One region of the Micromonospora sp. NPDC050495 genome, then DNA from elsewhere that is predicted to be linked to it. Evidence: riboswitches for the same ligand, from Rfam matches in the RefSeq annotation. Region 1 holds a riboswitch; each other region holds the start of a gene.

Region 1 (7,505 bases):
GCGGTACGGGTCGAGCAGGGCGAGCACCGCCGCCGGGTCCTCGACGTGCGCGTTGTGGCCGAGCCCCGGCAGGGTGGCCACCGGCACGCCCAACTCCTTGAGCTGGGCGTCGGAGACCATCGGGTCCTGCTCGCCGCGAGCCAGCAGGACCGGCACGTCGGTCGCCGCGAGCAGCGCCGGCAGTCGGGGCTCCCCCACCGCGAAGGCGGCCGGATCCATGGCCAGCCGCCAGCGGCCGTCCTGCTGCCGCAACCCGGCGTCGACGACCGGATGGTCCGGGGCGAAGAGCCCGGTCAGGCCGGCCACCCGCAGGTAGCGGCGGGCCGCCTCGTCCCGGCTGCTGAACCAGGTCACCGGCCGCTCGGCCAGCTCGCGGGCCTTGTTCAGCTCGGCCGGGGACCAGACCGCCTTGATGCCCAGCCCGACCACGGCGTCCACCGGCAGCCGGCGGGCGCGGGCGGCGAGGGCCAGCGCCACCACCCCGCCCAGCGAGTGGCCCAGCACGACGAGCCGGTCCCGGGGGCCGAGCCGCTCGGCGACCGGACCCAGCCCTTCCATCAGCCGCTGGGCGAGGGCGCCGAACGAGTACGCCGGCAGCGGCGGGGACCAGCCGTGCCCGGCCAGGTCGGGGGCGAGCCAGCGACCCGCCCAGCGGGCCTCCAGCAGCGGCGCCCAGGGCAGCCAGACCGCCCCGGTGGCGCCCATGCCGTGCAGCAACAGCAGGTGGCGGGTACCCGTCGCGTCGCCCATAGGGCGCAGTGTGCCACCGGACCGACGCGACGCGCGAGAGGCCGACGCCCGGGCCCGGCGTGGCCGGCGCAACGGCGGCGGGCCCCGGCGAAGTGCCGGGGCCCGCCGTCGGGCACGGGAGCGGTCAGGCGGAGTAGCCCCGGCTGGCCGCCCAGTTCGCCAGGTCGATGGTGCTCAGCCAGTACTCGGGCAGCGCCGGGTTCGCCGAGTCGGCGATCCGCACGGTGCGGCCGTCGTTCCGGTAGCCGATCACCGCGATGTAGTGGCCGCCGGGGAACGAGTGCCAGCCGCCGTCGGTGTCGACGGCGTCGCCGGCCACGTTGACCACCACGCCCCGGCCGGCGGTGACGGCCTTGACCACGTCCGCCTGGAGCTGGTCCATCTCGGCGGGGCTCGCCGAGCCGCCGAACATGTGGGTCCGGTACGGGTTGCCCTTGACCATCTGGTTCAAGCCGCGGGTGGTGTCCTCGGCGGAGTTGGTGCCGCCCTCGGTGGTGCCCAGCGGACCGGCCATGGCCTCCTGGGTGGTCTCGACGCCGCTCGCGCTGAGCGCGTTGCGCACCGCGGCCGGGCCGCAGTTCCAGTAGGTGTTCTGCGCCTGGTACCGGTACTTCAGGACCTTGGTCGACGGGGGCTTCGGCTTCGCCGCGCGGGTGGTGAGGTCCGGGTCGGCCGAGGCCGCGGTCTTCGCCCGGGCCGAGGGCGACGGCGACGTGCTCGGCGAGGTGGACGGGGACGGGATGGCGACCCGGGCCTCGCCGCGGGTGGCGACGTCATTGAGCCGTGACTCGAGTTCGGCGACCGCGGCGCGGTGCTCCTGGCGGGCCGGGGCGTCTTCGGTGGTGGCGACGGCGGCGGTGCCGCCGGCCAGCACCAGCGCGGCGGCCGAGCCGGCGATGATCTGGTACGGGCGTTCGGTCGCCAGCCTGCGCAGCTGACGCTTCACATGGTGCTTCACTGTTTCCTCCACGGGACCGGAGCGGCACACGCCGGCCCGACGCGCGGAGGAACTCACGCGCGTTGCGGGGCGGGATGCCGCGGGACGGGGGGCGCCCGGTGAGCCGGGCTTCGGGGGGCGGGCCGGACTGTCTCGCGGGTCAGGCGAGCGGCGGCACCGCGACGCCGTGGAGGCGTGGGGAGGATCGGGGGGTGATGGGCACGAGGATGGAACTCCTTCCGTGGCCGCCTACCGGGTTAGCTGACGGATTCGGGCGGGAAGTACGCCCTACCGCGGCCGTGGCGCGCGGATTCACCCCGATGTTGCCCTTGGGTCCCCGGTTCGTGCGAGCACGATTAGGCGGGTCGGCACGGCGTCGCCACTCGCGATCGAAAACCGCACCGGACGCGCCGACATTACCGACAGGTACGCCCCATGCCAAGCGCCCCCACCTGCGTAAACGTCGAACACCATGACGCTGAGCGGAACAGGTCGGCACTGACGCCACTCAATGGGACGAGTAGCCCTGCCGGAACCGACGGGCGACAACCGGACATCCGGTGCCGGCCGGCCCGCAATCACGGCGACCGAACGCGTCCACTGGGCCCGATGACCGATTCCGCGCCGCGGTGACCGGGCTCACCAAAATCCGGTAACAATTCAGCCCACCCGCGCCGGACGCCAGCGGGCGGCCCGCCCGGCGGCGGCCGGCACCACGGCCGGACTCGGCGTCCCCCGCGCGGCGGAGCGTACCGGGGCGGGCCGCAGCGCCTCGGCGGCCGCGTACGCCTCCCCGGCCAGGACCCGCGCCGCGTCGGCGGCCAGTTCGGCGTCCCGCCACCCCTGCCGCTCCCGCTCGGCGGCCGCCCGCCAGCGGGCCAGCCGGCCGTCGCGGACCACCCGGGCCAGGACGATCTCCTGCTCGGCCGGGTGCCGGCGCGGATCCCAGCCGTTGCGGCCGGCCAGCGCGTCGGCGAGCTGCCGGGCGCTCAGGTCACCCCGCCAGTGCGCCGCCATCGCGGCGCGGTGCAGCCAGCGCTCCCGGGCCGCGTACTCGGCCGGCGTGCGGGGCGTGCAGGGCTCGGTCAGCACCGCGGCGCCGGCGAGCCGCCGGGCGGCCGCCTCGGCCTCGTCGTACGCCCGCCAGGCCCGGTCGGCCTCGTCGTGGGCGGCCAGCCACCGGGCGCGCCGCCGGCGGCTCGTCCGGGCCGCCCCGGCGGCCGCCACCGCCACCTCGTCGGCGTACCGGCGCAGGTCGGCGAGGCGGGTCGCCGCCTCGGCGGCCGGGTCGGGGACCGGCTCGTCCGGGCCGTCCCGCTCGGGGCGGGCCACCAGCGCGGCGAGCACCCCGAGCGCGAGCACGAGCAGGGCGGTCCAGATGGCGGCGGCCTCCGGGACCTCGGTCAGGAAGTGGTAGAGGACGGTCTGCTCCATGGTCGGCACCTCACGGACGGGTCGTGGTGGAGAGGGCCGCACCGCCGACGGGGCAGGCGCCGCAGGGGCGCCACCGCCAGCGTCGGGCGGGTGCGGGGCGAGGTTCGCAGGGGTACGGCGGGCGCGGGCCGGCGGCCCGCACAGCGGTCAGCCGGCGGGCGGGGCGCGAGGGCCGACGGTCGCCGGGGCCGGCCCGGCCGGAGCCATCTGCCGCTCGGCCGGCCGCGGCACCGCCCGCCCGGCCGGCGCCGACGCCGGACCACCGGTCGGCAGGTCGGCGACGGCAGCGCCGTCGGCGGACGTGCCGCTGGCGGCAGCCGGGCGGGCCGGGACCAGAGCGTCGGACGTGCCGCCGGCGGCAGCCGGGCGGATCAGGGCGAGGTCGGCCGGCGCGGGCCGGAGAACCGGGTCGGCCCCGAGCTGCCCGAGCCGAGCGGGCGAGCCGATCCGGTCGGATTCCTCGGCCGGGCCGGCGGGACCGGCCGGGGCGTCGACGACGCCGGCGTCGGTGGCCGCCCGGGCGGTCGCGGCCGCGCCGACGGGAAGGGTGGCCGCGCCCAGCGCACACGCCACGACCACGGCCAGGGTGGCCAGCATGCGGGCGGTCCAGCGCGTCACCCACCACACGGGACAGGTGAGCGCGATCGCCGGCACGGCTCCACGCTACCGTCGATCCGGCCAGGTCGCACGGGCGGCGGGCGTGTCGCCCGCCCACGATCAGCACACCGGCCAGGGTGGACCCGGGACCACGCCCCCACGCCCCCACGGCCCTGGAGGCGGGCCGGACGGCTCAGCCCGGGTCGCGCCGCCCGGCGTACTCGATGGGGCGGCCCGGGGTGGCGGGATCCTCGGCCGGCCCGGCGGCGGCCGACCTCGGGGCGGGCACGGACGGCGCCGGCGCGGCGGCGGCCGGCCGGCGGCCGCGCCGCGTCGGGCCGAGACGGCGCATCATCGGCAGCTCCACCCAGCGGTGCAGGGCCGCGGCGAGCAGCAGGGTGAGCAGCAGGAACCCCAGGACCACCAGCGGGCCCCGCCACCCGGGCAGCCCGGTGCCCCAGTCGCCGGTGAGCCGCAGCACGGTCCGCATCACCAGTACGTGCACCAGGTAGAAGGCGAAGGAGACCTCACCGAGCCAGATCATCGAGCGGGACCGCCACGGCGTCCACCGGCCGCGCACGTCGGCGTCGGCGGCAGCGGCGATGACCAGCAGGTACGCCGCCGCGAGCAGGGCCGCCCAGAACTCGGCGCGGATCCACAGCGCGGCGACCACCCAGGTGGCGACGAAGAGCCCGCTGGCCACCGTGAGGTTCGGCCCGCGCCAGCGCCCCCGGCGCAGCAACTCGGCGGCGGCCACCCCCATCCAGAACTCGAACGACCGGGTCACCGGGAAGATCTGGGTGAACCACCAGCGGCTCTCCTCGGGCACCAGCAGCTGGCCGGGCCAGAGGGCCAGGATGAGCAGCGGCACCGCGACCACCACCGCCCACAGCAACCCGGTACGGGCCCGGCGCAGCCACGGCAGCACCAGCGGCAGGCAGAGGTAGAAGGCCAGTTCGCAGGAGAGCGACCAGCTCACGTTGTTGACGCTGTAGAAGTAGCCGTCGAAGGGGAGCCAGGCCTGCACCAGGAAGAGGTTCGCCACCGCGGCCCACGGCAGGACCGGGTCGGCGAGCCAGAACGCCACGGCCAGCGCCGCCACGAAGGTCACCACGTGGTTCGGGTAGATCTTGGCGAACCGTCGGCGCAGGAAGACCCGGCGGCGTTCCCCGTCCTGGTAGGACCAGACCAGCACGAATCCACTGAGGATGAAGAAGAACTCCACCCCGGAGAGGCCGAGGCTGAACGCCTTGTTCACCACGGCCTTGAGGTCGGGTTCGGCGATGATCTGCATGGTGCCGACGTGGAAGCCGAACACCAGCAGCGCGGCGATCCAGCGCAGCCCGGTCAGCGACGGCAGGCGGGGGGCGCGGGTGGCGGCCGGGGAACTGGTCATGCCGAGTACCCGGCCGTCCGGACGGTCACCTGCACGTCTCCTCCTCGCACGGCTCGGCGGCGGGCGGCTCCGGGGAGCCACCCCGACGGCGCCCGCGGGTCGACGCCGCCGCCGGGCACCCTACCCGGTTCCGCCGGCCGGCCACCGGGCCGCGTATCGCCGGCCGGCTGGCGCCCGGCCCGGCGCCACCCCACCATCCGTCGTACGCCTGTTCGACTGGCGGGTACGATCGGCGGCGTGTCCGACACCGCGTACCAGCCCTCGATGCTCGATGTCGCCGAGCAGGGCCCCGCTCTGGGGCCGCTCGCCGGCGGGCTGCGCCGGCACGAGCTGAGCCGGGGCGCCTGGGTCGACCACCTGCCCGGCTGGGTGAGCGGCTCCGACGCCGTGCTCGACACGCTGCTGCACGACGTGCCGTGGCGGGCCGAGCGCCGCACCATGTACGACAGCGAGGTCGACGTGCCCCGCCTGCTCTGCTGGTACGGCGCCGACCGGCCGCTGCCCCACCCGCTGCTCACCGCCGCCCGGGACGCGCTGACCCGGCATTACGCGCCCGAGCTGGGTGAGGCGTTCGTCACCGCGGGCATGTGCCTCTACCGGGACGGCCGGGACAGCGTGGCCTGGCACGGTGACACCCTCGGCCGGTCCGCGCACGTCGACACCATGGTCGCGATCGTGTCGTTCGGCTCGCCCCGGGCGCTGCTGCTGCGCCCCCGCGGCGGCGGCGGGACCAGCCTGCGCTTCCCGCTCGGCCACGGCGACCTGGTGGTGATGGGCGGCTCCTGCCAGCGCACCTGGGAGCACGCCGTGCCCAAGACCGCCCGCCCGGTCGGCCCCCGGGTCAGCGTGCAGTTCCGCCCGGCCGGGGTGGCCTGATCCCGAGCCGGGGCAGGCCGCCGGCCGGCGCCGTGCTAGAAACAACTCTCAGGGTCGATCACGCCCCCGTCACCTGAGGACGCGAAGGGCGGCCATGACCCAGACCCCCACCTCCCGCTGGTCCCCCTGGACCCGGCACGGCGACGGCCGTTCCGTCGCCCCCGGCGACGTGGTCCACCCCGACGAGCGGCTCACCTGGCCGCGCACCATCGGCGTCGGCGTGCAGCACGTCGTGGCGATGTTCGGCGCCACCTTCACCGTGCCGCTGATCACCGGCTTCCCGCCCGCCACCACGCTCTTCTTCTCCGGGCTGGGCACGCTGCTGTTCCTGCTCATCACCGGCAACCGGCTCCCCTCTTACCTGGGCTCGTCGTTCGCCTTCATCGCCCCGGTGCTGGCCGCCAAGACCGGCGGCGGCATCGGCGCGGCACTCGGCGGCATCGTGGTGGCCGGCGCCGCGCTCGCGCTGGTCGGCGTGCTGGTGCAACTGGCCGGCGCGCGCTGGATCGACGCGCTGATGCCGCCCGTGGTGACCGGCGCGATCGTCGCGCTGATCGGGCTGAACCTGGCCCCGGTCGCCTGGGACGGCGGCGGCAGCGGCACCGGGGTGAAGGCGCAGCCGCTGATCGCGGTGGTCACCCTGGTGGCGATCCTGACCGCCACGGTGATCTTCCGAGGCTTCCTGGCCCGGCTGTCGATCCTGCTCGGGGTCGTCATCGGCTGGGTGCTCGCCGCCGTCCTCGGCCAACTCGACGACGCGGCGGTGAGCCGGCTCCGGTCGGAGGACTGGCTCGGGCTGCCCGACTTCCACACCCCCACCTTCAGCCTGCGCGCCGTCGTGCTGGTCATCCCGGTGATCCTGGTGCTCATCGCGGAGAACGCCGGGCATGTCAAGGCGGTCGCCGCGATGACCGGCCGCAACCTGGACCGGGAGATGGGCCGAGCGTTCCTCGGCGACGGCATCGCCACCGTGCTCGCCGGCTCCGGCGGCGGCTCCGGCACCACCACGTACGCGGAGAACATCGGCGTGATGGCGGCGACCCGGGTCTACTCGACCGCCGCGTACTGGGTGGCCGGCGTGGCGGCGGTGCTGCTCGGGCTGAGCCCGAAGTTCGGCGCGCTGATCCTCACCGTGCCGGCCGGCGTGCTGGGCGGCGCGACCACCGCCCTGTACGGCCTGATCGCCATCCTCGGCGCCCGGATCTGGATCGAGAACCGGGTCGACTTCCACGACCCCGTGAACCTGATGACCGCCGCGGTGGCGGTGATCGTCGGCGCGGCGAACTACACGGTCACCGCCGGCGACCTCTCCTTCAGCGGCATCGCCCTGGGCACCGGCGCCGCCCTGGTCATCTACCACGGCATGCGCCTGATCGCCCACCTCCGCGGCACCACCCCCGAGTCCCGCCGGGGCCCCGAACCCGAACTCTGACCCCTCCCCCGCGCCCGTGCGCCCACCTGGTTGCGTTGAGCATGGAGTTGGTGCCGGGAGATCCGGACCGGCCCAGGGGCGCG
Region 2 (7,505 bases), on a different contig from region 1:
ATGCCGGCGAGGGCGTACGTCTGACCGGCGGACGCGCGGGCGCCGTGGTCGGAGATGTACATGGTGTCCGGGGTGCCGTTCGGGCGCAGCCCGAGGTCGTTCACCAGCGGCGCGTCCGGGCTGGGCGCGGTGCGCAGGATGACCGAGGACGAGCCGCGCAGCGGGCAGGGCACGGCCGGCGGGGTCGGCTTCGGCACCCCGGGCGGCTGCTGGTTGCAACCGGTGAACGCCGGCTGGTTGGTGGCGTAGTCCGGGTCGATGGTGACCAGGCCGGTGTGCGGCGTGCCGGTGCCCCGGAACGGCGCCTTCATCAGGTCGAAGTAGTGCGACCAGTCCCAGTACGGACCCGGGTCCCAGTGCATCCCGGCGACGTTGCCGGGCAGGATGCCGGGCACGTTGTCGTGCCCGATGATGTGCTGCCGGTCCAGCGGGATCTGGAAGCGCAGGGCCAGGTGGCGGACCAGCTTGGCCGAGGCCCGGTACATCGCCTCGGTGTACCAGGTGCCGTGACCGGCGAAGCCCTCGTGCTCGATGCCGATGGACTTGGCGTTGACGTACCAGTTGCCGGCGTGCCAGCCGACGTTCTTGGCCTTGATGTGCTGGGCCACGTAGCCGTCCACCGAGCGCAGCGTGTAGTGCCAGCCGAGGTAGGTCGGGTCCTGCACCAGCTTCACGCTCGGGCCGAAGTAGCCCTCGGTGTCGTGGATGACGATGTATTCGATCTTCTGCTGGGCCGGCCGGTTGGCGAGGTCGTAGTTGCCGTAGTCGCCGGCGCCCGGGCCGTACTGCTCGTAGGGGGCTGGGATCCACTCGCAGGCGAGCCGGACCGGGCACTCCAGCCCGTCCGGCCGCTCGGCGCGGCGCAGCCCCAGCTTGTGCAGGCTGGACTCGTCGGGTGTCAGCGCGGTGGCGGCGAGGGTCACCCGCTGGCCGTCGTCGGTGGTCCGGCTGGCGCCCTGGCCGAGTTGGTCGTAGACCTCGTCGGCGAAGGCCGCCGCGGCGTCCTCGGTGTCCGCGCCGGAGTAGCGGGCCACCGCGCCGTACCAGGCCGCCGGGTCGCTGCCGGCGCCGACCGGCCCACCAAGTGCCTTCTGGTACGAGGCCAGCAGCGCCGCCCCGCCCCGGATGTTGGCGGCGGCGTCGGTGCGCAGCGTCTCCTCGGCGAGGCCGGTGAGCGCCGCGGCGGTGTCGAGCGTCTGCAGGGATGCCCGGGGCAGCACGTCGCCGGTGGGCGCGGCGGCGGTGGCCGGGTCGAGGGTGAGCGGGCGGGAGTCGTCGCCGCGCGGGTCCTCGTTCTCGTCCACGTGCGCGCTGGACGGGGTGGAGGCGACCTGCTCGGCGTCGGTCAGGTGCATCGGCCCGTAGCCGCCGCTGGTGCTGGGCTGGCCCGGGTGGGTGTCCCAGCGGGACTCCAGATATGAGACGCCGAGCAGGACGCTCTGCGGCACGCCGTACGTGTCGGCCGCGGCGGCGTACTGCTGCTGCCGGTCGCTGGTGTCGGTGTCGGCCGGCGCGGCGGAGACCGGGCCGGTGGTGGCGAGGGCGGTGGCTGCCGCGACGGCCGCGGCCAGCAGTATCCGTCTGCCCGACGGTGGGGGTGAGAGGTGCATCGAACCTCCAGACAGGGATGGGGGTCACTGCGTCCTCACCCTCACTCCGGACCCGGTCCGTGGTCAATACCTTTCCCTCAGGTAATCCACACTGAAAAAATTCTTCGGGTGACCGGCCAATTACGTACGGAGTGTCACGGCGTCTCGGGTTGCGGATTGATAACGGCGATCTCTACTCTGGTCAATCGTCGGCCGCGAGTCTCATCGCCCAACCCGGACGGTGACGGTCGGACACCGCCGAGTCGCCTCCGGGCGAGCCGGGGAACCAGGTAACCGGGGTGAATCCGCAGCCACGCTGCGGTAGGGCGGCTCCCTTCCCGCCCGAACCCGTCAGCTAACCCGGTAGGCGGTCGGACAGAAGGAGTACGGAGCCCGGTGGCACACCATGCCCCGCGGCCACCGTCGATCCGGTCGGACGACCGGTCGACGGCTGCGCCGCGTTCACGCTGGTCCCGCTGCACCACCGCCCTCGCCGCCCTGGCCGGCACCGCCGTCATCCTGACCGGCGGCGCCACGGCGGCCCATGCCGACCCCTCGGTCGCCGAGATCGAAGCCCAGATCGACCGGGACTGGAACAAGCTCGAACCGATCATCGAACAGGTCAACGCCACCCGCGAGGACCTCGCCGCCAAGCGCGCGCAGGCCGCCGCGCTGGCCAAGCAGATCGCCCCGTTGCAGGCCCAGGTCGACCGTGCCCTCGGGCAGGTCGGTGGGCTGGCCGCCAACGCGTACAAGGGCGACACCATCTCCACCGTGAACGCGCTGCTGGGCAGCCGCTCGCCGGGTGAGGTGGTCGACAGCCTGGAAATGCTCGACCGCTTCGCGCACCGCCAGCAGCAGCAGGTGCAGGCCGTCGCCGACCTGCGCGACCAGTTGGCCGCCAAGAAGCGGCCGCTGGACGAGATGATCACCAAGCTGGCCCGCACCGAGGCCCAGCTTGCCGCGAAGAAGAAGCAGATCGACGCCGAGATCGTCCGGCTGCAGAAGCTGCGGCTGAAGGTCTACGGCAACGGCGGCGGCGGTCCGCTGCGCCCGGCGCCCTGCCCCGCCGGCTACCCGGGTGGCCCCGCCGGGGTGGCGGTCAAGTTCGCCTGCGCCCAGATCGGCAAGATCTACGTCTGGGGTACCGCCGGCCCGGACCACTACGACTGCTCCGGCCTCACCATGGCGGCCTGGGCCAAGGCCGGCGTCTCGCTGCCGCACAACGCCCGCCAGCAGCACGACGTCACCGCCCGGGTGAGCCGCAGCCAGCTGCGCGCCGGCGACCTGGTCTTCTACTACAGCGACCTGCACCACGTCGGGATGTACGTGGGCAACGGCTGGGTGGTGCACGCCTCCCAGTCCGGCAAGCCCATCACCATGAAACGCGTCGACGACGGCCAGATCAACAGCTACGGCCGCCCCGGCTGAGGGGTGCGGCGGGGCCCCTTCCTGACGCCTTCGGCGCGGGTGGGGGCCCGGCCGGCGCCGGCGGTGCGGTCAGCGGGTCGGCCAGACCCGCCAGTTCTGCCAGGATCGGCTCGGGGTCGGCCCGCGCTGCCCCTGGTAGCGCGATCCGTACACCGCCGAGCCGTACGGGTGCTCGGCCGGCGAGGAGAGCCGGAAGATGCAGAGCTGGCCGATCTTCATGCCGGGCCAGAGGGTGATCGGCAGGTTCGCCACGTTGGAGAGCTCCAGCGTGACGTGTCCGGAGAAGCCCGGGTCGATGAAGCCCGCCGTCGAGTGGGTGAGCAGCCCGAGCCGGCCCAGGCTGGACTTCCCCTCCAGTCGGCCGGCGAGCTGGTCGCCGAGCGAGATGACCTCGAGCGTCGAGGCGAGCACGAACTCGCCCGGATGCAGCACGAACGGCTCACCCTCGGGCACCTCCACCATCGACGTCAGGTCGTCCTGCTGGATCGACGGGTCGATGTGCGTGTAGAGGTGGTTGTTGAACACCCGGAAGAGCCGGTCCAGGCGTACGTCGATGCTGGACGGTTGCACCAGCGTGGGCTCGAACGGCTCCAACGCCAGCGTGCCTGCCTTGATCTCGGAGACCAGATCCCGGTCGGAGAGCAGCATCGGAACACCTTAGCGACCCGTACGGGTGACCTGCGTGTCGGACTACATCTTCGTACACCTGTTCGATAGAATGTCCGCATGGCTTCCTGGTCCGAATTCGCCGCCGACGAGCCCCGCCTCGCCGACGAGATCCGCCTTCTCCTGCAGCAGTACGGGCCGGGTTTCGGCTACCTCGCCACCGTCCGCGCCGACGGTGGGCCGCGGGTCCACCCGGTCTCCCCGGTGATCACCGACGACGGGCTCTACTGCTTCGTCATCGACTCGCCCAAGCGCCGCGACCTCGAACGCGACGGTCGCTACGCGCTGCACTCCTTCCCGCCGGAGGAGAGCGACGACGAGGCGTACGTGGCCGGCCGGGCCCGCGTGGTGGACGACCCGGCGACCGTGGCCCGGCTGGCCGCCCTCGGCCGGGCCGCCCCGCAGGTCGACTGGCGGCTCTTCGAGTTCAGCGTCGACGTGGCGATGCTGACCCGGCGCGACCAGGCGAGCCCGCCGAGCGCCGGCCGGCCGCAGGTGCGGGTCTGGCTCGACCCGACGGCCGCGCGCCCGGCCCGCCGTACCGTCGTCGCGGCCGAGGGTCGGCGCGGCCGGCACGGCTTCGACACCCGCCGCTCGGCCGCCTGACCCCCGACACGCCGGTGCCGGCCCCGTCCGAGGACGGAGCCGGCATCGGCGTGTGGTGTGGGAGTGGTCAGGCCGCGCGGTAGGCGTTCCACGCGGTCAGCATCCGGCTCGCCTGGCCAGCGGTGAACTGGTACATGCACGAGTCGTAGGTGTAGTCCATAAAGTTGGTGATCGGGTCCTTGCCGGTGGCGGTGCAGGTGTCCCGGCCGGTCGGGCACTCGAAGGCCGGCGAGGCCTCGACCGGGGTGTCGGAGACGCTGTCACCCGAGCCCGAGCAGCCGCCCTGGAAGGTGTGGTAGAGGTTCAGCCAGTGGCCCACCTCGTGGGTGCCGGTGTCGCCCTGGTTGTAGTTGGTGGCGGTGCCGCCCGGCAGCGACTCGCTCAGCGCGACCACGCCGTCCATGCTGTTCAGCTTCCGCTGCGGGAAGGTGGCCCAGCCGAGCAGGTCGTCGCTCAGCTCGCCCAGGTAGAGGTTGAGCGTGTTCTTGCCGCCCTCGCGCAGCGAGGTCTTCATCTGCCGCTCCGCCGAGGAGCCCTCGACGATCGGGTACCACGCGGCGTTGGTGACGTGGTGCACCTTGGTGAGCTGGAAGCTGAAGGCGGTCGCGGCGCCGCCGGTGCCCCCGCTGTACGCCGTGTTCAGCACGGAGATCTGCTGGGTCACCATCGAGTCCGGGATGTTGCCTCCGGCCCGGGTGCTGTCCCGCTGGATGACGTGCACGACGACCGGGATGGTCACGGTGGCCAGCGGGGTGGCCGCGGCGCCGGTCCGGAAGTTGGCCCGCTCGCGCAGCGCGGCGGCGAGGTCGGCCTCGCGGTCACGGACCTGCTTGGCGGTCAGCTCGTTCGGGTCCAGTTTGGCGTGCCCACCCTTGGCGACGCGGGCGTTCGAGTGCGAGTCGGCCGGCTCGGCGCAGGAGCCGGACGGGGCGGCCGAGAAGGCCGAAGCTGCGGGGACGACGCCGACCGCGGCGGTGCTGAGCAGCAGCGCGAGGGTCGTCGACGCGACGCCGGCGGTACGCCGGGTCAGCAGGTTGGGACGAAGGCCCATGAGCCCACCTCTTTCTGGCGGCATGACAGGGGGTATGTCACGCCGTGTCGGAGAACGTGGAGGAGACGTTACAACCGATCGACGGATTTGAGAATGACCATATGTTGCCGTGGGGCAACTTCTTGCTGCGCCGCACCTGGCCGGGCGTTGCGGGACGATGTCGGGACGGTTGCCGGACCGGCGTGCCGCCGCCACCGGGGTACCTGGGTGCACGGGGGAGGTGACCTCAGGTACAGTGGTGCCGCCTGCGGGTGTAGTTCAATGGCAGAACATCAGCTTCCCAAGCTGACAGTGCGGGTTCGATTCCCGTCACCCGCTCCACGCGAAAGGCCCTGGTCAGGACGTCGGTCCTGGCCAGGGCCTTCGACGTTGCTGGGGCCGGCAGCGCCCGGCGCTCACCGCCTGGGCGACGGCCCGATCCGCCGCGCCGGAGACTGGATCGACTTTGGCCACGACGATGCGGGCGATCCCAAATGGTCGGATCAAGCTACGGCCTTCTACGTCGCGATTGCGCCGTTCGTTCGCTCGGGAGTCGTCCATATCGAGGGCGAAGACGGTGCCCGCTGGTCCTATTCCTATGCTGAGGGGCAGGTCGCTCAACAGGGTTGGAACGGTTGGGATGGATCCATCGAGCCGTTTGGCGAGTATGTGGAGCACCTGTTGCCCGACCAACTGTAGGCGTCAGCGGCGGCCCCTTCGGGGTCGAGAGTCATGAGCTGGTTGCGACGATCCCGCAGTGCCTACGCGGTCGACGGTGTCGAGCCGTGGCGCAGCAGCGGCGGCTGGGACATCTTCGACGGCGACGCTCTGGCCTGGCTGCCCACGGTTGCCGAGGCCGCCGCGCGCCTGCCACAGGACCCCGCACTGAAGGACCTGCCCGACTACCTGGCGGTCGGCACGAAGAACGGCCGGGAGTGGACCCTCAGCTTCGAGGACGGCATGCTCATCGCCTTCGACCTCTCACATCCCGGCACTGACGTCTTCGAGCGGATGCTGTCGGCCGCGTCGTTTACCGGGTCGGTCGAACGCGTCGACCGCGAGGTTTTCCTGTTCACCACGACCGAGGTGCTCACTGCCGACGTTGTGCTGGCGCACTGCGTCGACGTCTGCGGTGAGGTCTTCCGCAGGCTCGGCGCTCCACCGCCGGCTTAGGGCGTGAATCACCGTATTGCTGGCGCCGATCTTCTGGTCCGTACGCACCGCGTCGGGCGATGGCACGGTGACCCACAGGACCCGGTTACGTCGAGGCCGGGTTTAGGAGATTGCACTCGGGCCGGTCGTGCCCGTCACCCGCCACCCGGTACCGGGTCCGTTCTGCACCACGTAGGTCAGCCAGGTGGCGCCGAGGCAGGCGACAAAGCCGCTGAGCGGGACCTGCGCCTTCTGGCCGTCGCCGGTCACCGTGCCCAGCGTGATCAGGATGCCGCCGTCCTTGACCTGTGAGCAGCCGTCCTTCGTCTCGGTCACTGCGTTCCTGTCGTCGATGAAAGTCACCTGTGCCACCGCCGCCAGGGAGGCCGTTACCTGCTGCTGGATGCTCGGGGCGATGAGAGTGCCCCGCTCGTGCTTCCCGCGAGGATCTCCCGCGTCCGGATGGGCCTGATCGAGCACGTAGACGGTCTTGAAGGTCTGCGCGGGGAAGGAGTTCTCCGCAGGCGTGCCGAGATACCTGCGCAACACCTCTGCGTAGACCTCGGCCTCCTTGGCACCGGCCGGCCGGTCGCCAACCGGAGCCACGCTGACCGGCGAGCTGGTCACCGCCGTACCGGCGGACGTGTCGCGGGCGCAGCCCGCAGCGCTGCCCGCGATACCGGTGAGCATTCCGGCGACAACCACGACGACCACCTTGCGATGCATCCAGCGCCCTCCCGACCGTGAAACCGTCGGCTCTCTGACGGGGATCGTCACGTCGCGGTTCCCGCTGTGCCGCCAACCGCACTGATCTTTCGCGCTGCCGTTACGGGGAGCGGTCCGCGTCCAGTCCGCGAGAGGCCCACGGACGGTGCGGGCGGCGGTGGGGCGCTTCGCCGGCCGGTGCGGAGGCCGCGTAGGAGGCGAGCAGGGCGAGCTTGTCGGCGCTGTCCGTGCCCGGGTCGGGGTGGAAGACGGCAAGGGCGAGGGTCTGCGCGGTGTCGCCGACGATGAGCTTCGTGCGGTTGAGG
Region 3 (7,505 bases), on a different contig from region 1:
GTCCGCGCGGCGCAGGTGCGGGAAGATCGAGTTGTCCTCGAGGCCGTGGTGCTGGGTCACCACCGTGCAGTACGCGGCGCAGTACGCCCCGAGCGTCCAGTTGTTCTGTCGCATGGTCATCTCGTTCAGCGCGGCCCGGGCCGCACCCGCCGAGACCGCCCCGCGCCGCACCTGTTCCAGCAGGTCACGCACCTGACCCAGCTCCTGCCGCAGGTGGTCGTGCACGTCCACCAGATGCTGGCCGGCCGCCTGCCCGCGCACCGTGTAGCGCTGGCCGGCCGGCGCCGGCGGGGCCGCCGGGCGGGCGCTCTCGTCCCAGAGCCGCCGCGCGCTCAGCCGTACCCCCGGATCGGGGGTGGGGGTGACCGCCAGGGCGGTCGTCTCCCCGGCCGCGACGGCCGCCCGCTCCTGGGCCACCGCCTCGGCGCGGTCGCCCGGCGCGGCCCGCTCGGCACCGACCAGCTCGCGCACGGCGGGCGCCACCTCCTGGCCGAACAGCTGGATCGCGCGGGGATCGTCGCTGCCGAGGATGAACGTGGCGATGCCGTGCTCCAGCGCGAGCCCGGCCAACTCGTCGACCCACTGCTCGGGCGGTCCGGCCAGGAAGCCCGTCGACGAGCGGGCGAAGCTGCCGTTGACGTTGAGCAGCCGGCGTACCGCCGCCGGCTCCCGCCCGGCGGCCTCGGCGCCCTCGTCGATGAGCGCGTTGAGGCCCGGCAGCTCCGCCGGGCCCTTCGGCAGGTACGACAGCGACGGCAACCAGCCGTCCGCGGCCCGCCCGACCAGCCGCAGCATCCGGGGCTTGTACGCGCCGACCCAGATCTGCACCGGGTGCGCCGGGGCGGGACCGCGCTTCGCGCCCACCACCCGGTAGTGCTCACCCTCGACCCGGACCATGCCGCGCCGCTCGGTGTCCCACACCTCGCGGATCACCCGAATCGCCTCGTCCAGGGCGGCCACCGCCTGCCCGGGGCGGAGCCGCCGGCCGCCGGCCGCCTCGATTGCCTCCCAGAACGCCCCGGCGCCCAGCCCCAGCTCGATCCGGCCGTCGGTGAGCAGATCCAGGCTGGCCACGCTGCGGGCCAGCACCACCGGCTGGCGCAGCGGCAGGTTCAGCACGTTGCCGGCCAGCCGGACCCGGCTGGTCGCGGCGGCCACGAACGAGATCAGCGTCCAGGTGTCCAGGAAGCCCGGCTGGTAGGGGTGGTCCTGGAAGGTGACCAGGTCCAGCCCGCTCTGCTCGCAGAGCTTGGCCAGCGCCACCACCTGCTCCGGCCGCCCGGCCCCGGGGGTGAGGAAGCCGCCGAAGTGCAGTTCGTGTCCGTGGTCGGTCATGTCCGTCCCGCCGCCTCGTGCCGATCTTGTGTCAACCCCGCTCACGGTAGTCCGCCGGGGCGCCGGTCCGTCCGCTGGTTCCGGAACCCGAACGGATCGTTCACAGTGAATGGCTGCCGGCATAGGCTGCCGGTGAACGGCCCAGTGTTCCTCCGGAAGGAGCGACCCGTGATCCGTCACCGCCACCGCGCCCGCCCGCTCGCCCTCGCCCTGTTCCTGTGCGCGGTCATCGCGCTGGCCGGGCCGGTGCCGGCCGGCGCCGCCGCCCTGCCGTACCAGGACCCGTCGCTGCCGGTCGCCACCCGCGTCGCCGACCTGCTGTCCCGGATGACGCTCGACGAGAAGATCGGCCAGATGACCCAGGCCGAACGCGGCTCGGTCACCGCCGCCGACCTCACCACCTACCGGCTCGGCTCAATCCTCTCCGGCGGCGGCTCGGCGCCCACCCCGAACACCGCCACGGCGTGGGCCGACATGTACGACGGCTTCCAGCGGGGCGCGCTCGCCACGCCGCTGGGCATCCCGATGATCTACGGGGTGGACGCCGTGCACGGCCACAACAACGTGTACGGCGCGACCATCTTCCCGCACAACATCGGGCTCGGGGCCACCCGCGACCCCGCCCTGGTGCAGCAGATCGGCCAGGCCGTCGCCGAGGAGATCGCCGGCACCGGGGTGGACTGGGACTTCGCCCCCTGCCTCTGCGTCGCCCGCAACGATCGGTGGGGCCGCACGTACGAGTCGTTCGGCGAGACTCCGGACCTGCCGTCGAGCTTGTCCACACTGGTCACCGGGCTGCAGGGCGCCAACCTCGGCGGGCCGACCTCGGTGCTCGCCACCGCCAAGCACTACGTCGGCGACGGCGGCACCACCGGCGGCGACGACCAGGGCGACACCGTGCTCAGCGAGGCCGACCTGCGGGCCATCCACCTGCCGCCGTTCCAGGCCGCCGTGCAGCGCGGCGTGGGCTCGGTGATGATCTCCTACAGCAGCTGGAACGGGGTGAAGCTGCACGGCAACCGCTACCTGATCACCACCGTCCTCAAGGGAGAGCTCGGCTTCTCCGGCTTCGTCGTCTCGGACTGGAACGGCATCGACCAGATCGACGGCGCCGCCGGATTCACCGCGGCCGAGGTCAGCGCCGCGATCAACGCGGGCATCGACATGGTGATGGTGCCCACGGCCTGGAAGACCTTCCTGAGCACGCTGCGCGCCGAGGTGCAGAACGGGCACGTGCCGATGAGCCGGATCGACGACGCCAACCGGCGCATCCTCACCAAGAAGTTCGAGCTTGGGCTCTTCGAGCGGCCGTACACCGACCGGAGCTGGACCCCGACCGTGGGCAGCGCGACGCACCGGGCACTGGCCCGGCAGGCGGTACGCCAGTCCCAGGTGTTGCTGAAGAACGCCGGCGGCGTACTGCCGCTGGCCCGGGACAACAACAAGATCTTCGTGGCCGGCAAGAGCGCCGACAACATCGGCAACGCCAGCGGTGGCTGGACCATCTCCTGGCAGGGTTCGTCGGGCCCGGTCACCCCCGGCACCAGCATCCTGCAGGGCATCCGCTCCGCCGCGGGTCCGACCACGACGGTCACCTACAACCAGCGGGGCACCGGCATCGACCGCACCTACCGGGCCGCGATCGCGGTGGTCGGGGAGACGCCGTACGCCGAGGGGCAGGGCGACCGGACCAGCGGCATGAGCCTGGACCGCGACGACCTGCGCACCATCGCCACGCTGCGCAACGCAGGCGTGCCGGTGATCGTGGTGCTGGTCTCCGGCCGGCCGCTGGACATCGCCGCCGAACTGCCCAGGTGGGACGCGCTGCTGGCCGCCTGGCTGCCCGGCACCGAGGGCGCCGGCGTTGCCGATGTCCTCTTCGGCGGGTACGCACCGACCGGGAAACTGCCGATGACCTGGATGAACTCGGTCAGCCAGCAGCCGATCAACGCCGGCGACGGGCAGGTCCCGCTCTTCCCGCAGGGATTCGGCCTGACGTACTGACCGGACGCGCGCGGGCCGACGTGGACGGCCACTGTGGGTGATGGTGTCGCGTTGTAGGGCACGTCGGCCCCGCCCGCAACCCGGGGCGTCCGCCCGTCGCTCGGCCGGGTGAAGAACTTCACAAGAAGTGGGCGATCGTCCCAAAGCGTTCCTAACGTCGTATCCGTTCGCGATCGCGGACACCACGGGCCGGCAACGCCTAATCCCGCCGCCGGCCCGGTGGTACCTGACCTCAGGCGGGAGCGGGGGACCCACACGTTCCTCGGTGCTCGACACCTCGGGGTGAAGCCGCCCACCGGCGGCCGGGCTCCTCGGCCCGAACCCGACAGCTCACCTCGTCGGCGTGGAGGAAACCATGGCAACTGAACATCTCGCCCGTCATCACCGCGCCGGCGCCCGCCGGATCGCCGTCGGCGCGCTCGTCGCCGGCGCGGCCACCGGCGCCGCGGCCCTGCTCGGGCCCGCCGCGCCGGCCAGCGCGTCCAGCGTGAACTGGGACGCCATCGCGCAGTGCGAGTCCGGCGGCAACTGGCACATCAACACCGGCAACGGCTACTACGGCGGGCTCCAGTTCTCCCGGGGCACCTGGAACGGCTACGGCGGGCAGAAGTACGCCAGCCGCGCCGACCTGGCCAGCCGCGGCGAGCAGATCGCCGTCGCGGAGAAGGTGCTCCGCGGGCAGGGCATCGGCGCCTGGCCGGTCTGCGGCAAGAAGGGCGGCTCGACGAAGCACCACGCCGCCAAGGACTCGACCACGTCGTCGCCGCGGGCCACCGGCAAGAAGTCCGCGCGCGGGGACCAGCCGGCCACCCGCAGCCACCGGCGCACCGCGCCGGGCACCGGCGCCACCGGCGGCTACCTGGTGCGGCCCGGCGACACCCTCTCGGAGATCGCCGAGGCGAAGGACGTCGCCGGTGGGTGGCACGCCCTCTACGCCCGCAACCGGGACGTGGTCGGCACCGACCCCGGCCTGATCTTCCCGGGCCAGCGGCTGCGCCTGCGCTGACCGGCCGGCGGCCGCCGGGCCACCGGGCCGGTCCACCGCTCCCCCCACGAACGCCCGGCCGGGTCTCCGGCCGGGCGTTCGGCTCCCCGGCGGCCGGCGCGACACGCCGGTGCCGACCGGGTCCGGGCTGATCGCGTGCCGGCGTACGGCTCGCGGCGGTGCGTGCCGCCGTGGTGTCGGTGCTGGTTGCTATCGTCACGGTGCTCCGGAAAGACGTGAAGAAAGCGCGGTTATGACCAACGACCCGTTCTCCGCGGCCGCGAGCCTGGACGAGTTGCTCACCCGGACCCAGCAGACGCTGTCCGCGATGCGCTCGCGGGCCGTCGAGCACGCCGACGGCGACCCGGCGGAGCTGCTGCGCGCGGAGGGCGCCGCGGCCGGCGGCCGGGTCCGGGCGGTGGCCGTCCAGGGTGGCCGGTTGGAGTCGGTGACGGTCGATCCGGCGCTGGCCGACGAGGGGTGGGAGACCGTCTGCCGGCACGTCGTGGCCGCGGTCAACGCCGCGCTCGCCGGGCTCGACGCCCGGGTCGCCGCCTCCGCCCAGGCCGACGTGGACGCCCTCGCCGCGCGGCTCGGTGACCTGCCCGAGCGCTCGGCGCGGCGGATGGAGCTGTTCGGCCGGGCCATGGAGGGCGCGGCGGCCCGGCTCAACCGCGACCCGGGCCGGCAGACGCGCACCCGCCGCCCGGCCTGATCCCCGACGACCCACCTGCCCTCACCGACCGGCGGCCGCACGTGGCGCGGCCGCCGGGGCACGTGACGCACCGCCCGGCCGCCGCACGTGGCGCAGCCGCCGGGGCACGTGACGCACTGCCGGCCGCCGGCGGACACGCAGCGGCCGGCCGTCGGGAGGACGACGACCGGCCGCTGACAGGTGTCGGTCAGCTCAGGTTGAGCGCCGTGTCGTCCACGACGAAGGAGGTCTGCAGGGAGCTGTCCTCCACGCCGGTGAACGAGATGGTGGCGGTGGTGCCGGCCAGCGACGAGACGTCGAAGGAGCGCTGGACGTAACCGGACGCCTTGTTGAGGTTGGAGTAGGTGGCCAGGGTGGTGCTACCGGCCTTCACGGTCAGCTTGTCGTACGCGGTGCTCGTGGTGGACTCCGCGCTGTCGATGTGCAGCCAGAAGGTCAGCGTCGCCCGGCAACCCGCGGGGATCGTCACCGATTGCGACAGCGTGTCGGTGTGCGACGAGCCGTAGCCGTCCAGCCAGGCCTTGTACGAGCCACTGCGCGCGGCCTGCCCGGAGTCGGTGGTGATGACCCCGGAGCTCGCCGACCAGTTCACGTTGCCGGACTCGAAGCCGGGGTTGACCAGCTTCTGGCCGGAGCAGCCGCCCGGCGCCGGGGTGGTGGTGCTCGGCGTCGGCGTGGGGGTGCCGCCGGAGCAGGTCGGCTCACCGGACTGCGCCGGCACGCTGATCGCGGTCCAGGCCGCCTTCACGGCGTTGAACTGGGTGCAGCTGCTCGGGTAGAGGTTCTTCGCCGCCTGCAGCGTCCAGACCCGGTACTTCAGGTACGACGACGACGAGGTCTTCAGCAGCATCGCGTTGTACATGATCTTGATGGCGGTCTGGATCCCGAGGCCGGTGACCGTGCTGCCGTTGCAGGTCGAGCTGGTCGGCTGGCCGTTGGTCGGGTTGCTGCCGTTGGCGAGCAGGTAGAACCAGTGGTTGCCCGGGCCGGCCGCGGCGTGCACCTCGGTGCTCGGGATGCTGCTGGAGTAGCAGTTCGGGTCGCCCAGCGCCGACGGGTTGTACATGTTGCGGATCGGGCCGCTGCCCACCAGGTTGACCTTCTCGCCGACCAGGAAGTCCGGCGCGTCGTAGCTGGCCGGCTCGTTGGCGTACCACTCGGTGGCCGCGCCGAACGTGTCGGCGACGAACTCCTGGGTGCCGCCGCCGGAGATGCCGCCCGGGGTGTGGTCGTCGATGCCGTGGCCGATCTCGTGCGCGACCACGTCCAGCGAGCCGATCCAGCCGCCGGCGGTGTTCTTGCCGATCTGCACCTGGGTGCCGTCGTAGTAGGCGTTCTGGTCGTTCAGGCCGACCCGGATCGGCCAGTAGCCGCCGTTGCCGTCGGCGCCGTTGCGGCCGAGCCACGCGGAGAGCATCTTGCCCTCGGTCTGCGCGCCGAAGAACGCGTCGACGCAGCCGGTCTCCTTGTTGGACGCGGTGCCGTTGCCCCACACGTCGTCCGAGCCGCTGAACGTGGTGTTGTTGGCGGCGTCCTGGCAGACCAGGCTGGTGTGGCTCGGGTCCTTCAGCGAGTAGGTGCTGCCCGACAGGGTGGTGGTCAGGGTGACCGGGCCGTTCCACGCGCCGGTGCCGCTGCCCGCCACGACGTGCTCCTGGGTACGCAGCACCTTGCCGGTGAGGGCGTCGACGTCGACGGTGAGCCGGCTCGGCCCGTCGGCGCTGCGGCCCCGCACCGTGGTCTCCCAGGCCAGCGCCGGCTGGGCGCCGAGGGTGTAGACGACCAGCGTGCTGCCCTCGACGGAGCTGACCGTCTTGAGCTGGGCGCGGGCGGTGCGCTCGGCGGCGGCGGCGGTCAGCTTCGGCGTGGTGGCGAGGTCGCCGATTGCCTGCTGCTGGGCCACCGAGGCGTACTTGAGGTTGCCGGCCGGGTCGGTGGCCAGCACGAAGTCGCCGCCGGTGACCGGCAGTCCCTTGTAGGTGCGCTCGTACGGAACGTACTGGGTGCCCTCGGAGGTGATGACCGGGCGCTGCACGAACGCCTCGTCGGCGCTGGCGTGCAGATAGGCGGGACGGCTGGCGACCAGCGCGGAGGCCGAGGTGGCGGCGATCGCGCGGGACTGGGCGGCGTCGGGGACGGGACTCGGCGGGGCGGCTTGCACGGCGACGGCGGTGCCAGCGGCAACCAGACCGGCCGCGGCCGCGCCGGAGAGCGCGACGAGGCGAGGTGAGAGCTTCAAGGGGGTGTGCTCCTGTTCCTAGGCGCGCCGAACGGAGCCCGGTAGGGGCGTGCGGCGCGTGCTGCGAGGCGGGTGGCGGTCGGTCTCCGGGCCTGCCGGCGTGCGGTCCGGTTCGACAGACCGACCGTCCGGGCCGCCGTGGTCGGCGGCTCGTTGGGTGCACAATCACACGCCCCCGGGCCCGGATCAATGGGTGACCCGGGCAACCGACTCCGCCGCGTGGCCGC
Region 4 (7,505 bases), on a different contig from region 1:
GGTCAGGGTCACCAGGGCGGCGGCGCGCAGGGCGGTGGTGGCGGACATCCTTCTCCCCGTACGGTCTTCGGTCGTCGGTCGTCGGTCACGGTCGGTGGTCGGACCGGGGCATCCTCGCGGTGCCGCCACCCGGGCCCCGGACGGATCGGGCGGCGTGGCACCGAGTGTGCCAAGCGGGCGGCGCGGGTGCCGGACAGGCGGTCCGCGCGCAGCGCGCCGGGCCGGCGAGGTGCCGGCCCGGCGTCGCGGTAGTGGCGTTGGTCAGCTCTTGAAGGCGTCCTTGATCTTCTCACCGGCCTGCTTGAGGTCGGCCTTGGACTGGTCGTTGCGGCCCTCGGCCTCGAGGCGCTCGTTGTCGGTCGCCCGGCCGACGCCCTCCTTCACCTTGCCGGCGGTGTTCTCGGTCGCGTTGCCGATCTTGTCGTCGTAACCCATCGGAACCTCCACTCAGCATGACGTCCTGACGAGATGGAGGTACCCCGTCGCCGGTCGGCTCAACCACGGCCGCTCACCGAGGGTGAACGAACCGGGCTCAGCCGACCGGTCGGAAGCCGCGCAGCCGGAGACTGTTGGCCACCACGAAGACCGACGAGAAGGCCATCGCGGCGCCGGCGATCATCGGGTTGAGCAGGCCGGCGGCGGCCAGCGGCAGGGCGGCCAGGTTGTAGGCGAAGGCCCAGAACAGGTTGCCCTTGATGATGGCCAGCGTGCGCCGGGAGAGCCGGATGGCGTCCACCGCCGCCATCAGGTCGCCGCGGACCAGGGTCAGGTCGGACGCCTCGATCGCCACGTCGGTGCCGGTGCCCATGGCCAGTCCGAGGTCGGCCTGGGCCAGCGCGGCGGCGTCGTTGACGCCGTCACCGACCATGGCCACCGTCCGACCCTGCGCCTGGAGCCGGCGCACCGCGTCGACCTTGTCGGCGGGCAGCACCTCGGCGATCACCTGGTCGATGCCGACCTCGGCGGCCACCGCCTGCGCCACGGTGGCGTTGTCGCCGGTGAGCAGCACCGGGGTCAGCCCGAGCTCGCGCAGCCGGGCGACCGCCGCGCGGCTGGTCGGCTTGACCGCGTCGGCCACCGCGAGCACGCCGCGGGCCCGGCCGTCCCAGCCGGCCAGGACCGCCGTCCGCCCGGCGGCCGCCGCGTCGGTCGCCGCTTGCACGATCTCCTCGGGTACGTCGAGTCCGCGCTCCCGCAGCAGCCGCAGCCGCCCGACCACCACCTCCCGGCCCTCGACGGTCCCGGTGACGCCGAGCCCTTCCGCGTTGGCGAAGCCGCCGACCGCCGGCAGGGCGCCCCGCTCGGCGGCGCCGTCGGCGACGGCCCGGGCGATGGGGTGCTCGGAGGCGGCCTCCAGCGCCCCGGCCAGCCGGAGCAGTTCGTCGGCGTCCTGGCCGGCCGCCGGCAGCACGTCGACCAGGGTCATCCGGCCGGTGGTGACGGTGCCGGTCTTGTCCAGCACGACGGTGTCCACCCGGCGGGTCGACTCCAGCACCTCCGGCCCCTTGATCAGGATGCCGAGCTGGGCGCCGCGCCCGGTGCCGACCAGCAGCGCGGTCGGGGTGGCCAGGCCGAGGGCACAGGGGCAGGCGATGATCAGCACGGCCACCGCGGCGGTGAACGCGGCGGTCGCCCCTTCGCCGGTGCCGAGCCACCAGCCGAGGGTGCCCACCGCCAGGGCGATCACGATCGGCACGAACACCCCGGAGATCCGGTCGGCGAGCCGCTGCACGGCCGCCTTGCCGGTCTGTGCCTGCTCCACGAGCCGGGCCATCTGGGCGAGCTGGGTGTCCGCGCCGACCCGGGTGGCCCGGACCACCAGCCGGCCCCCGGCGTTGACGGTGGCGCCGACGACGGTGGCGCCCGGCCCGACCTCCACCGGCACCGACTCGCCGGTGAGCATGCTGGCGTCGACGGCGGAGGTGCCGTCCTCGACCACGCCGTCGGTGGCGACCTTCTCGCCGGGGCGGACCACGAACCGGTCCCCGACGGCGAGCTGGTCCACCGGGATCCGGGTCTCCCGGTCGCCGCGCAGCACCGCGACGTCCTTGACGCCCAGCTCCAGCAGGGCGCGCAGGGCCGCGCCGGCGGTCCGCTTCGAGCGGGCCTCGAAGTAGCGGCCGGCGAGGAGGAAGACGGTCACGCCGGCCGCCGCCTCCAGGTAGATGTTGCCGGCCCCGCCGCCGCGGCTGATGTCGAATTCGAACGGGTGCACCATCCCGGGAATCCCGGCGTCGCCGAGGAAGAGCGCCCAGAGTGACCAGCCGAACGCGGCCAGCGTGCCGAGCGAGACCAGGGTGTCCATGGTCGCGGCGCCGTGCCGGAGGTTGATCGCGGCGGCCCGGTGGAACGGCAGCCCGCCGTAGACCACGACCGGGGCGGCCAGGGTCAGCGACAGCCACTGCCAGTAGTCGAACTGCCAGGCCGGGACCATGGCGAGCACGATCACCGGCACGGTCAGCACGGCCGACACCCACAGCCGGGTACGCAGTCCGCGCAGCTCGTCCACCGGCGCGGCCGCCTCGGCGGCGGCCTGCGCGGGCGGCGGCGGTACGACGGCCGTGTAGCCGGTCTTCTCCACGGTGGCGATCAGGTCGGCCGGGGTGATCTGGTCGGCGTACCGAACGGTGGCCTTCTCGGTGGCGTAGTTGACGGTCGCCTCGACGCCGTCCATCCGGTTGAGCTTCTTCTCGATCCGGGCGGCGCAGGAGGCGCAGGTCATCCCGCCGATCGCCAGCTCGATCCGGTTCGGCGCGACCGGCAGCGACTTCGCGGTCGAGGTCATCGCGGCACCTCCTGTCAGCTGTGTCCGTGACCGGGGACGCCGTGTCCGGCGTCCGGGGTGGGTGCGGTTGTCGTGGCCGGCGTGGCCGGCGGCGGGACGTCACCGGCCACGACCGTGAACTCGGCGGTGTGCACCGCGTCGTCGTGCCGGAAGTCCAGGTAGAGACGGTACGTACCGATCGAGGGCAGCTCGGTGGTGAAGCTCACCGCCGGTCCGGCCGGGGTCGTCCCGTCGCCGGGCGCGCCCTCCGGGTGCACGTGCAGGTACGCCAGGTCGCCCTGGCGCAGCGCGACCAGGTGCCCGTACGCCCCGAGGTAGGGCTGGAGGTCGGTGACCGGGCGGCCGTCCCGGGTCACGGTCAGGGTGAGCCGGCCGGCCTGGCCGGGCTGTGGCGTGCCGGCCAGCGTGACGGTGTAGCCGTCGACGGTGCTGCTGGTCGCGGGGGCGGGCAGCGGGTGCTCCACCAGCGGGCCAGGGACGGTCATGTCGACGCCGAGCGTCAGCGGCTCGACGCCGCTCGGGGTGAAGTCCGCGAACGCCCGCCAGACGCCGGGCCCGGCGAGCGGCGAGGCGACCCGCCAGGTGCCGTCGCCGGTCAGCTCGGGGTGCACGTGCCGGAAGCCGGAGAGGTCGCGGCGGGCGACGATCAGGTGCATCCGCTTGTCGTGGGCGACGTCGTAGCGGGTGACCGGCCGGCCGTCCGGGCCGGTGATCCGGAAGGCGAACTCGCGGGTGGGGGCGCTCACCGGTTGCAGCGTGTAGCCGCGGTCGGCGACGAGCAGCCCGCCGGGCAGGTGGTCGGTGGACGGCTCGGCGTGGCCGTCGCCGTGGTCGGCCGCGGTGGGGTCGTGCGCGGGGTCGGTGGCGTCGTGGCGGGTCTCGGCGGCGGGCGCGACGGGGCCGGTCAGGTGACCGACCCCGTACGCCGCGCCGAACACCGCCGCGAGGCCGAGGGCGAAGCCGCTCAGCTTCGTCGCCGTGTTCATCGGGGTACCTCGGTTTCTCGGGGTCCGCCGGCCGTCACGCCGGGACGAGGTCGTAACCGGCCTCGTCGACGGCGGCACGGACGGCGTCCGGGTCCAGCGGGCTCTCGCTGTTGACGGTGACCCGGCCGGTGGCCAGGTCGACCTGGACGTCGGTGACGCCCGGGATCGCGCCCACCTCGGTGCTGACCGAGTTGACGCAGTGCCCGCAGGTCATGCCCTGCACCTGGTACGTGGTGGTGACCATGTCGAAACTCCTTCCCGCACCCCTATCCTATACCCCCCAGGGGTAGGAGAGGGATGGACCGCGGCCCGTCCGGGCTGTTACCGATACCCGGTGTGGGTATTCCCACGACCGGACCGTACCATACCCCCGAGGGGTACGCTATCCTCGACGTCATGACCGCACCGACGACCCCGACCCGGGGCTACACCGCCAGCAAGGATCAGCTGCTCGCGCGGCTCCGCCGCATCGAGGGCCAGGTCCGCGGCATCGAGAAGATGGTCGAGGACGACCGCTACTGCATCGACGTGCTGACCCAGATCTCGGCGATCCAGGCCGCCCTGGACAAGGTCGGCCTCGGCCTGCTCGACGGCCACGCCCGGCACTGCATGCACGAGGGCGCCGCCGAGGGGCGCGCCGACGAGATGGCGACCGAGATGATGGCCGCCGTCGGCCGGCTGATGAAGCGGGGCTGAGGTCGGGACTTCCGGCCCCGATCCCGGGTCGACCGGCCCGCCCGCCCGGGGCCGGGCCCGCCGTACGGTCGAGGTGGCGACCGGAGCCGGCGTCACCTCGCCGGACCGGCCGACCCTCGGGACGGACGGGAGGGCGGCCAGATGATGTGGAACGGCCCGATGATGGGCTTGATGTGGATCTGGCCCCTGCTGGGGCTGGTGGTGCTGGGCACGCTGGTGTGGCTGGTGTTCCGGCTCACCGATCCGGCGGGCGCCGCGCGCGCCTCCGCGGCGGCCCGGCGCATCCTCGACGAACGGTACGCCCGGGGCGAGATCGACGAGGAGGAGTACCGCCGCCGGCGCGCCGGCCTCGCCTGACGCCCGTCCCGCTGCCGGGCCACGCGTGCCCCGGACGGTGCGGTGGAACACCGGCCGGCATGACGCCACTCCGCAGCGTGACGACGGATGTCAAACGCGACGCTGGTCACGCAGGGCCACGACGAAATAGGGCTTCTGGTCGGCTTCCGGACGTAGATCCCCGCCCGGACTCTCAGGTAACCTCGCTGCCGGTCACCGCTGAAGGCGCGAACCGGCGCCTGCGGTACCGCCGCCCAATCGCCCGCGGGCGAGCCGGGGAACCAGGTACATGGGGTGAGTCCGCGTCAGCGGTAGGGGCCGCTTCCGTCCCGAACCCGTCAGCTAACCCGGTCGGCGGCCGACGGAAGGGAAGACTGTGACGGCACCCCTGCGCCGCTGGATCACACCGCTGGTGACCGTGCTCGCCGCGCTCGCCATCGTCGCCGGCCCCACCCCGGCCCTGGCCGCGCCCGCCACCCCCACCCCCTCGGGGCACGAGGAGGACGACGACCCGCCGCTCATCACCGAGGCGATCGAGTCGGCGAACCGGCAGTACGTCCAGGCGAAGACCAAGCTGGCGAAGTCGCAGCAACGCCAGCGCCAGCTGGCCGGCGAGGTGAAGGCGGCGCAGGACGAGCTGGAGGCGCTGCGGCCCCAGGTCAGCGCCATCGCCGCGCAGTCCTACCGGACCGGCCGGATCGGCGCCATGGCGATGCTGCTGGAGAGCCGGTCGCCGGACTCGTTCGTGCAGCGCGCCGCCGGCCTGGACGAGCTGAACCTGGTCAACGCGCAGAAGCTCGCCGCGATCAACACCGCCAAGACCCGGGCCGAGCAGGCCAAGCTCGCGCTCGACGCCGAGGTGCGCGAGCAGCAGAAGCTGACCAACGCGATGGCCCGGGAGAAGGCCGCGGCGGAGAAGGCGCTGAAGCTGGTCGGCGGGCTCGGCTTCACCGGCGGCCTGGTCTCGGCCACCTCCCGGGTGGCCGCGATCGGCCCGGGCCGGACCGCCGACGGCGACTGGAAGTCCGAGTCGTGCAGCGAGAACGACCCGACCACCTCCGGCTGCATCACGCCGCGCACCCTGCACGCCTACAAGGAGGTCAAGAAGGCCGGCTTCAACCGCTTCGTGGGCTGCTACCGGCCCGGCGGGCCGTGGGAGCACCCCAAGGGCCGGGCCTGCGACTGGTCGCTGCAGAAGAGCGGCTTCTCCCCCTGGCACAACAACGACATGCGGATGTACGGCAACAACGTGGCCGCGTTCCTGATCCGCAACGCCGACCGGCTCGGCATCTACTACGTCATCTGGAACCGGCAGATCTGGTTCCCGGCGACGGGCTGGAAGTCGTACAGCGGGCCGTCCAACCACACCGACCACGTGCACATGTCGCTGCTCTGAGTCCGTACGCGCCGAACGGGCCGTCCCCGCGACCACGCGGGACGGCCCGTTCGTCTGTTCGAGGGCGTCAGCCGGCGACGGCGGTGGGCGCCGGATCCGCGGCGCCGGCCGGCGCGGGCACGGCCGGGCCGGGAGCACCCGCCGGCACCTCCGCCACGGTGCGCACCTCGCCCGCGCCGAGCCGGTACGACATGCCGACCACCGCGCAGCGCCCGGCGGCCACCCGCTCGGCGAGCACCGCCGAGTTGGCGACCAGGGCCTCCACGGTCTGCGCGATGTGGATGTCGACGATCCCGTCGATGTCCGTCACGCCCTCCCGCAGCGCCCGGCGCAGGCTCGGCACCACCGCGTCCACCACGGCGCCGAGGTGACCGGGCGGGGTGGCGCCGGTGGCCGTGGCCTCCCGGGCGGCCTGCACCGCGCCGCAGGAGTCGTGGCCGAGCACCACCACCAGCGGCGTGCCCAGCACGGTGACCGCGTACTCGACGCTGCCGAGGACCTCGGGACCGGTGGTGTGGCCGGCGGTCCGGACCACGAAGAGGTCGCCGAGCCCGCGATCGAAGATGATCTCGGCGGCGAGCCGGGAGTCGGAGCAGCCGACGATCACCGCGAACGGGTGCTGCCCGTCGGCGACGAGGGCCCGATGGTCGGCGTCCTGGTTCGGGTGCCGGGGGGCGCCGGTGACGAACCGGTTGTTCCCGGCCTGCAGCTCGGCGAGCGCTCGCTCAGGAGTGGTCGGCGTCAATACACTCACCTCGTCCTCGGCGCAAAAGACCTGGTCAGCCCGGCCGGCGGCGGAGGCGGCCTCGCCGACCACAGTCACACGCAGCCGAACGCCCGTCAAGGTATACGTGATACAGACTTCATACGTCCGGAGGTACTTGACCGGCCGCCGCGACGCGTCCACGCCGCCCGCCCCGCTCGCCCGACGGCCCGGATCGGCGCTGCCGGGCCCTACCATGACCACCATGTCGACCACACCTGGCGCGCCCGGGAGCGCCCGGAACTGGACCTTCCTCACCAACCACGGGCACGTCCTGCTGGCCATCGCGCGCAACCCCACCGCCCGGCTCCGCGACGTCGCCGACGAGGTGGGGGTGACCGAACGGGCCGCCCAGGCGATCGTCACCGACCTGGAGGCCGGCGGCTACCTGCGCCGCACCCGGGTGGGCCGGCGCAACGAGTACACGATCAACCCGAGCGGCCACTTCCGGCACCCGGCCGAGGCCGACCAGCAGGTCGGCGCCCTGCTCGCCCTCTTCAGCGCCGGACCCGACGACGAGTCCACCGGGAAGTGACCCGCGTC

What was found. A riboswitch is a leader RNA that binds a small molecule or an ion and turns the genes downstream of it on or off. The one in region 1 is predicted to bind cyclic di-AMP.
Region 2: linked by a shared signal. The riboswitch ahead of AB0I11_RS00445 (C40 family peptidase) and the one ahead of AB0I11_RS12665 (C39 family peptidase) in region 1 are both predicted to bind cyclic di-AMP.
Region 3: linked by a shared signal. The riboswitch ahead of AB0I11_RS25155 (transglycosylase family protein) and the one ahead of AB0I11_RS12665 (C39 family peptidase) in region 1 are both predicted to bind cyclic di-AMP.
Region 4: linked by a shared signal. The riboswitch ahead of AB0I11_RS02875 (hypothetical protein) and the one ahead of AB0I11_RS12665 (C39 family peptidase) in region 1 are both predicted to bind cyclic di-AMP.

Annotation. Positions count from the first base shown of each region.
Region 1 covers NZ_JBFAJK010000009.1:88,647-96,151, reverse strand. Annotated here, with positions in the region: gene AB0I11_RS12670 (alpha/beta hydrolase) at 1-750, opposite strand, end outside; gene AB0I11_RS12665 (C39 family peptidase) at 875-1,720, opposite strand; cyclic di-AMP (ydaO/yuaA leader) riboswitch at 1,919-2,060, opposite strand; gene AB0I11_RS12660 (hypothetical protein) at 2,348-3,121, opposite strand; gene AB0I11_RS12655 (hypothetical protein) at 3,269-3,775, opposite strand; gene AB0I11_RS12650 (acyltransferase) at 3,912-5,114, opposite strand; gene AB0I11_RS12645 (alpha-ketoglutarate-dependent dioxygenase AlkB) at 5,352-5,990, shown strand; gene AB0I11_RS12640 (solute carrier family 23 protein) at 6,085-7,422, shown strand.
Region 2 covers NZ_JBFAJK010000001.1:94,381-101,885, forward strand. Annotated here, with positions in the region: gene AB0I11_RS00440 (peptidoglycan recognition family protein) at 1-1,610, opposite strand, end outside; cyclic di-AMP (ydaO/yuaA leader) riboswitch at 1,836-1,973, shown strand; gene AB0I11_RS00445 (C40 family peptidase) at 1,986-3,020, shown strand; gene dcd (dCTP deaminase) at 3,090-3,668, opposite strand; gene AB0I11_RS00455 (pyridoxamine 5'-phosphate oxidase family protein) at 3,747-4,292, shown strand; gene AB0I11_RS00460 (zinc metalloprotease) at 4,360-5,343, opposite strand; tRNA gene AB0I11_RS00465 (tRNA-Gly) at 5,591-5,664, shown strand; gene AB0I11_RS00470 (hypothetical protein) at 5,713-6,021, shown strand; gene AB0I11_RS00475 (hypothetical protein) at 6,055-6,495, shown strand; gene AB0I11_RS00480 (hypothetical protein) at 6,598-7,200, opposite strand; gene AB0I11_RS00485 (helix-turn-helix transcriptional regulator) at 7,301-7,505, opposite strand, start outside.
Region 3 covers NZ_JBFAJK010000032.1:47,245-54,749, forward strand. Annotated here, with positions in the region: gene AB0I11_RS25145 (LLM class flavin-dependent oxidoreductase) at 1-1,335, opposite strand, end outside; gene AB0I11_RS25150 (glycoside hydrolase family 3 N-terminal domain-containing protein) at 1,504-3,339, shown strand; cyclic di-AMP (ydaO/yuaA leader) riboswitch at 3,526-3,698, shown strand; gene AB0I11_RS25155 (transglycosylase family protein) at 3,695-4,345, shown strand; gene AB0I11_RS25160 (YbaB/EbfC family nucleoid-associated protein) at 4,578-5,039, shown strand; gene AB0I11_RS25165 (M4 family metallopeptidase) at 5,227-7,278, opposite strand.
Region 4 covers NZ_JBFAJK010000001.1:587,246-594,750, reverse strand. Annotated here, with positions in the region: gene AB0I11_RS02910 (hypothetical protein) at 1-48, opposite strand, end outside; gene AB0I11_RS02905 (CsbD family protein) at 262-435, opposite strand; gene AB0I11_RS02900 (heavy metal translocating P-type ATPase) at 533-2,785, opposite strand; gene AB0I11_RS02895 (hypothetical protein) at 2,800-3,771, opposite strand; gene AB0I11_RS02890 (cation transporter) at 3,806-4,015, opposite strand; gene AB0I11_RS02885 (metal-sensitive transcriptional regulator) at 4,168-4,467, shown strand; gene AB0I11_RS02880 (SHOCT domain-containing protein) at 4,639-4,824, shown strand; cyclic di-AMP (ydaO/yuaA leader) riboswitch at 5,045-5,176, shown strand; gene AB0I11_RS02875 (hypothetical protein) at 5,180-6,199, shown strand; gene AB0I11_RS02870 (carbonic anhydrase) at 6,267-6,944, opposite strand; gene AB0I11_RS02865 (MarR family winged helix-turn-helix transcriptional regulator) at 7,159-7,497, shown strand.